DNA from 3 places in the Streptomyces sp. NPDC005435 genome. Region 3 is predicted to be linked to each of the others. Evidence: riboswitches for the same ligand, from Rfam matches in the RefSeq annotation. Region 3 holds a riboswitch; each other region holds the start of a gene.
What was found. Region 3 has a riboswitch for cobalamin ahead of AB0898_RS06105 (CoA-acylating methylmalonate-semialdehyde dehydrogenase). Riboswitches for the same ligand answer to the same signal wherever they lie in the genome.
Positions count from the first base shown of each region.

Region 1: linked by a shared signal. The riboswitch ahead of AB0898_RS18690 (cobalamin biosynthesis protein) and the one ahead of AB0898_RS06105 (CoA-acylating methylmalonate-semialdehyde dehydrogenase) in region 3 are both predicted to bind cobalamin.
Region 2: linked by a shared signal. The riboswitch ahead of AB0898_RS11095 (hypothetical protein) and the one ahead of AB0898_RS06105 (CoA-acylating methylmalonate-semialdehyde dehydrogenase) in region 3 are both predicted to bind cobalamin.

Region 1 is NZ_JBEXEQ010000013.1:169,358-171,609, forward strand. Features, by position in the region: gene AB0898_RS18685 (cobyric acid synthase) at 1-229, opposite strand, end outside; gene AB0898_RS18690 (cobalamin biosynthesis protein) at 226-1,167, opposite strand; cobalamin riboswitch at 1,265-1,384, opposite strand; gene AB0898_RS18695 (hypothetical protein) at 1,622-1,849, opposite strand; gene AB0898_RS18700 (inorganic phosphate transporter) at 1,874-2,252, opposite strand, start outside.
Region 2 is NZ_JBEXEQ010000007.1:142,130-144,381, forward strand. Features, by position in the region: gene AB0898_RS11095 (hypothetical protein) at 1-933, opposite strand, end outside; cobalamin riboswitch at 1,058-1,194, opposite strand; cobalamin riboswitch at 1,308-1,381, shown strand; partial or broken gene AB0898_RS11100 (peptidase) at 1,509-2,096, shown strand; cobalamin riboswitch at 2,187-2,252, shown strand, end outside.
Region 3 is NZ_JBEXEQ010000003.1:262,133-264,384, forward strand. Features, by position in the region: gene AB0898_RS06100 (peptidase C39 family protein) at 1-262, shown strand, start outside; cobalamin riboswitch at 448-629, shown strand; gene AB0898_RS06105 (CoA-acylating methylmalonate-semialdehyde dehydrogenase) at 861-2,252, shown strand, end outside.

The sequences.
Region 1 (2,252 bases), on a different contig from region 3:
CGGGATTCATCAGCGCGGTCGGCTCGACGCGGCACGCCTGGGCCTGCATGGCCTGCGCGCGCCCGATCTCGGCGCCCTCGCGGGTGACGAAGGAGTTGAGGGACATGTTCTGCGCCTTGAAGGGCGCCACCTTCACGCCCTGGCGCACCAACCAGCGGCAGATCCCGGCCGTCACGACGCTCTTGCCCGCGTCGGAGGTCGTACCCGCGACGAGGAGACCACCGTTCACTTCCCGCGTCCCTTCAGGATCAGGCTCGCCCCGGCGCTCACGCCGAGCGCGAGCAGACCGACGCGGCGGGAGAGCCGTACCGCCCGGTCGATGTCGGTGACCCGGACCGGGCGCCCGGAGCCGTTGAGCACGGGCCGGTGCTCGATCCGGCCGCCGTAGGACAGCGTGCCGCCGAGGCGCAGGCCGAGGGCGCCCGCGAAGGATGCCTCCACCGGTCCCGCGTTGGGGCTCGGGTGCCGGTGGGCGTCGGCGCGCCAGGCGCGGACGGCGCCGCGCGGGTCGGGTCCGGCCAGCGTCGCGAGGGCAGCGGTCAGCCGGGCCCCCGGCCAGCCCATGACGTCGTCCAGGCGGGCGGACGCCCAGCCGAAGCGGCGCAGCCGGGGCGACTTGTGGCCCACCATGGCGTCCAGCGTGTTGACGGCCCGGAAGCCGAGCAGCCCGGGGACCCCGGCCACCGCGCCCCACAGCAGGGCGCCCACGACCGCGTCGGAGGTGTTCTCGGCGACCGACTCCACCACGGCGCGGGCGATCCCGTCGGCGTCCAGCGCCTGTGGGTCGCGGCCGCACAGGTGCGGAAGGCGGGCGCGGGCGGCGGGCACGTCCCCGTCGGCCAGGGCGCGGCCGACGGCGCGCGCCTCCCGGGCCAGCGAGGTGCCGCCGACGACGGCCCAGGTGGCGGCCGCGGTCAGCGCGAGGGTCGCGGCGGGGGAGCGGCGGACGGCGCGTTCGGCCAGCGCGCCCGCCGTGGCGGCGCCCCCGGCGCACACCAGCGTGTGCAGGGCGCCCCAGCCGCGGTGGTCGTGCCACAGCGCGTGCTCGACGGCCCCGGCGGCGCGTCCGAACGCGGCCACGGGGTGGCGGCGGCGGGGATCGCCGAGGAGCAGGTCGCCCAGGAGGCCGGCGGCGGCGCCGTACGCGAAGCTGCGATCGGCACCCATCGGCTCAGCCGGCCGTGGGCGCGGGAGCGGTCCTGGGAGGGGTACTCAACGGGCAGCCGAGCATCGCGGTATGTCCTCACTCAGGGTGTCCACGCCCTGGTTCGACGAGACCGGCGGCAGGAGTTCCTGGCTCGCGGGGATCACTCCCCGGTGACAGTGGCGGGACCGCGCCGGATTCGCACCGGCTTCCTCTTCTGCCGCCGTACATGGCCCCGGAAGTCCACCACGGGCCCCGAAGGGCCGTCAACCTGCCCTTGACCTGCGGGAGGAGAGTGTGGGCGGGCCCACATCGGGGCCTACCGCAGCCGCGTGCCGGGCGTACGCCGGGGGCCCGGGAAACGGCGAGGGCCTTCCCCGGGAAAGGGCGAGGACCGCTCCTGGGAAACGGCGAGGCCCCGCCCGGAAGGTGCCGGGAGGGGCCTCACACACGTACTGCTCGGAAGGGACCGCGGGCTCAGGCCTTGCCCACGATCAGATAGAACCCGTACGCCACCGCCGCCGCGCACGCGGCGAAGCAGACGTACGCGCCGGTCACCGCGAGGGCGGCCGACTCGCCGCGCGCGGCGGCCTTCTCGCGGCGGGCCAGGCCGCCGACGCCCAGGGTGAACAGGACCACCAGGGCCACGCTCGCCACGAGGCTGACGCCGAAGACGGAACCGATGGCCGCCCAGTCGATCTGCATGGGGTTGCTCCTTCGGATGCCGGGTCAGGCCGCGGAGGCGGGCGGGACGACGGGGGTGGCGGTGGCCGGTTCGACCAGGGCCGGGGCCGGGATGGTGGCCGTCAGACCCTCGGTGCCCAGGGCCTCGGTGACGGTGCCCGCGGGGGGCGGGGTCACCGCGGCCATGGCGGTGGTGATCACACCGGCGGGCTCCTCGTACGCGCCGGCCGGGGCGACGCTGGTGTGGTCGATGACCTCGCGGCGCGAGATCTTCCAGATGGCGGCGCTCGCGGCGGCCAGGAAGACGGCGACGGCGGCGGTGCCCCAGTCGCCCAGGTCCGTCACGGACTCGGCGCCCGCGCCGACCAGGGCGGCGGCCGGCAGGGTCAGCGCCCAGGCGACGAACATCCGGGTCGCGGTGGAC
Region 2 (2,252 bases), on a different contig from region 3:
GCCGCCGATCAGGACGACCAGGCCGCCCGCTGCGGCGACGGGAAGGACCGACCCGGAGTCGTGTTCGGCGTCGGCGGCGGGGGCCGCGTCGACGACCTTCGTACGGGTGGTGGGCGCGGCCTTGACCGACACGGCCGGGGTGGGGCTGGCGGTCGGCGAGGGCGTGGCGCTCGCGCTCTTCGAAGGCTTGGGCTTGGGCTTGGCCGTGGGCTTGCTCTCGGCCTTCTTCGCCGGCTGCTTCGGCGGGGCGGCCGCCGTGCGGTGGGGCTGGGCGGGCTGCCGCTGCGGTGCCGGGCCGGTGTCGGTGTCCGGGGGCAGCGGGGGTGCCTTCGCGGTGGAGGCGGGTTTGCCGGCGTCGCCCTGCGGGGCGGTGTTGTGGGCGCGCAGCTGGTCGGGGGTGATCCTGGGGCGGCCCTGGGTGCCCTCGATGTTCGTGCCGCCGAAGATCCACAGGTCGACGCTGCCGGGCTTGGGGCGGTAGAGCATCGCGCCGAGCTGGCTGTAGGTCCAGTCGTCGGCGCCGGGGTCGGCGTGCCAGTAGGACCAGTAGGCGGAGGCGGGCGGGGTGAGGACGCAGTCGTCGTCGGCGGGGGTGGGGTACTGCCTGCCGCCCTGGTAACCGCTGTAGCCGATACGGCAGATGAAGGCGGGCCCGTCGTGTCCGGTGCCGGCCGTCTGCCAGCCGCCCTGGTTCAGCAGCTCGTAGCCGGTGGTGGGGGTGGTGCCGCAGGAGCGCAGGACCGGGCCGCCCCAGTGGCTGAAGTCGACGGCGAGGACGACGCCGGAGGTGGTGGTGCAGCGGCCCATGGCCTGCGGGGCGGCGCTCGCGGGCGGGGCGGTGGTGGTGAACAGGGCAGCCGTGAGGCCGAGGGCCGCGAGGAGCCCGGCGAGTCTGCCTCGTCCGCGGGTGTCTCCGTGCGCCGCTGTGCCCATCGCCGTCCCCCTCGTAGCGTCGAGGCCGGCGCGGGCGGGAACGTGGCTCAAGGCTGCCGTACCGGGCCGAAGTGCCGGGCGTACGACAGCTGTTGGCACCACACCGCAGTCCGCGACGGCGTCAGTTGCTCTCTGATCTCGCTCCAGGCATTCCGGCTCGCCCACCTCCCGGTGGGCCCACGGTTGCGGGTCAGCGCCGGTTTTCGACCGGCTTCCCCTGGAACTTGTTGCTTCTCAGGCGGATTTGAGCACGATTCGTAAGGGTCGTCAAGGACAGGACGGGGCGGACAGCGGCCGGCTCCCCGGCGATGAGGGCACCCATTGACGCGGAGCGGGCGAACGTGGTCGCATGACGCGCTTTCACTTCAGCACTCAGGGGAAGCCGGTCGGAGTCCGGCGCTGTCCCGCAACCGTAGGTCCGTCGGCGGACGGGCGAGCCGGAGCACCTGGGCTGGAGCCAGGACCGAAGCGCCGTCGTGGACTGCGGCGTGGACCGGAAGGCCGCACCAGGGCTGCCCCCGTGCGCCGCCCGTCTCCCACGCCCGGTCGCGGACGGCCGAGTTGGAGGGGCTGTCATGAAGAACGCCACCGGACGTACCGCCGCGCGACGCACCGCCACGAGACGCACCGCTGCCGGACGCGCCGTTCCGCGAGCGCTCGCGGCGGCCGCGCTCACCCTGGCCGCGACGGGAGCCGCCGTGACCGGTGCGGCCGCCCCGGCGGCGGCCGATCCGCTGTCGAGCTGCACCCCGACCAAGGGCGCGATCGTCGCCGTCGACTTCGGGCCGTGGGGCGGCTCGGTGGTGCGCGGCTGCGACGCAAGCCCGACCACCGGCTACAACCTGCTGCACAACGGCGGCTTCACCACCGCCGGTACGCAGCACGACGGCCCCGCCTTCATCTGCCGGATCGGCAACGCGTCCTTCAACAGCGGGACCCAGTACCCGACTCCGGCGCAGGACGCCTGCGTCCTCACCCCGCCCGCCTCCGCCTACTGGTCCTACTGGATCGCCCCGGCGGGCCAGTCGACCTGGACGTACAGCCCGCTCGGCGCCATGAGCGACAAGCCGAAGGCCGGCGAGGTCGAGGCGTGGGTCTACGGCTCGACCAGCATCGACGGGACGACGGGCAAGCCGAAGTTCACGCCGGATTCGGTGCGGGCGCACTGAGCGGCGGGCGGGAGCCGGGACGGCCGGCCTCGGCTCCCTCGCCCAATCGGGCACTGCGCGTGACGCGTTGACGACACCTCCCGGCCGTGGTGAGATGCTCTCCGTTTCAGCGGTCAGGGGAAGCCGGTCAGAATCCGGCGCTGACCCGCA
Region 3 (2,252 bases):
CGGCACCTCCGGCCACCTCATGACGGTCATCGGCTTCACCGGCGACGGCGACGTCATCGCCAACGACCCCGCCTCCCCGAGCGACGACGCGGTGCGGCGGGTGTACGCGCGGCGGGAGTTCGAGACCATCTGGCTGCGGACGAAGCGGTACAACGCCTCGGGGCAGGTCGCGTCGGGGACCGGTGGCGTCTGCTATCTGTACTTCCCGGCCGATCCGACACCGCGTCAGCGGCGGGCGCTCGCCGAGGTCGGGGTTCGCTGAGCGAGGGTTCGTCGACGGCGGCCACCCTTCCAGGGGTGGTCGCCTTTTTCTGGCCCTGACCGGGCAGGCGGCACGGTTCCAGGTGCTGGTGCGGTTCGCACTGGCACGGGAAACCGAGGACGGCCCCCGAACCCGGTGTCACTCGAATGCGCTCCGCCAGGGCCTGGATTTACTAGGACGTCCAACTATATAGTCGCGAACAAGGCCCGCGGTGCAGGGAAGCCGGTGTGATTCCGGCACGGTCCCGCCACTGTGACCGGGGAGTACGCCGTCGAGCAGGACGCCACTGACGAGCTCGAAGTCGGGAAGGCGGACGGCGCGCGCTGATCCGGGAGTCAGGATACCGGCCGCGGGATGTTCCGTGTGGTCCACGAGGATGGAGCTGACACGCATGGCACCGGTGTGCGTCCACGATCCCGGCAGGCCCGCCCCAGCGGCGCCGGCACGCCCAGGAGTTCGGCCCGTTTCCGCCGTCACGCCCTGACGGCCCCACGCCATTCGCGCATCCCGCGCGGCCCTCGCACACGCACGCCACCCCGTCCGTGTGCGACCCGTCCGCGCGCCGTCCCCGGACCCCACCTGACGAGAGCAGGCACCCATGGTCCGCACCACCGAACGCGCCGAGACGCGCGAACTGACCCACTTCGTCGGCGGCAAGCGCACCCCCGGAACCTCGGGAACCTACGGCGACGTGTACCGCCCGGACACCGGCGAGATCCAGGCCCTCGTCCCCCTCGCGAGCCGGGCCGAGACCGAGGCCGCGATCGCCGTGGCGGCCGAGGCCCAGCGCGAGTGGGCCGAGTGGAACCCGCAGCGCCGCGCCCGCGTCCTGCTGCGCTTCCTCGACCTGGCCGAACGCGAGAAGGACGCGCTGGCCCGGCTGCTGTCCTCCGAGCACGGCAAGACGATCCCCGACGCCCACGGCGACCTCCAACGCGGCCTGGAAGTCGTGGAGTTCGCGGCGGGCATCCCGCATCTGCTCAAGGGCGAGTTCACCGACAACGCGGGCACCGGCATCGACGTCCACTCGCTGCGCTCGCCCCTCGGTGTCATCGCCGGCATCACGCCGTTCAACTTCCCCGCGATGATCCCGCTGTGGCAGGCCGCGCCCGCCCTGGCCTGCGGCAACGCCTTCGTCCTCAAGCCCTCCGAACGCGACCCGTCCGTACCGCTGCGGCTCGCGGAACTCTTCCTGGAGGCCGGTCTGCCGCCCGGCGTGTTCAACGTCGTCAACGGGGCCCGGGAAGCGGTCGACACCCTGCTGGAGGACCCGCGCGTCGCCGCCCTCGGCTTCGTCGGCTCCACCCCGATCGCCGCGCACATCTACGCCACCGCCGCCGCCCACGGCAAGCGCGCCCAGTGCTTCGGCGGCGCCAAGAACCACATGATCGTCATGCCGGACGCCGATCTGGACCAGGCCGTCGACGCCCTGATCGGCGCCGGGTACGGCTCGGCGGGCGAACGCTGCATGGCGATCTCGGTCGCCGTCCCCGTGGGCGAGGAGACCGCCGACGCCCTCGTGGCCCGGCTCAAGGAACGCATCGGTTCGCTACGGATCGGCCGCAGCGACGACCCCGAGGCCGACTTCGGGCCCCTCGTCGGCCGCGACGCCGTGGACCGCGTCCGCTCCTATGTCGACCTCGGCGTGGAAGAGGGCGCCGAACTCGTCGTGGACGGACGGGACTTCGTCCTCCCCGGACACGAGGACGGCTTCTTCACCGGAGCCTCCCTCTTCGACCGGGTCACCCCCGCGATGCGCGTCTACCAGGAGGAGATCTTCGGGCCCGTCGTCTGCGTCGTCCGTGCCGCCGACTACGAGGAGGCCCTGCGCCTGCCCACCGAGCACCCCTACGGCAACGGCGTGGCCGTCTTCACCCGCGACGGCGACACCGCCCGCGACTTCACCCGGCGGGTCGGCGTCGGCATGGTCGGTGTCAACGTGCCCATTCCGGTGCCGGTCGCCTATCACACGTTCGGCGGCTGGAAACGG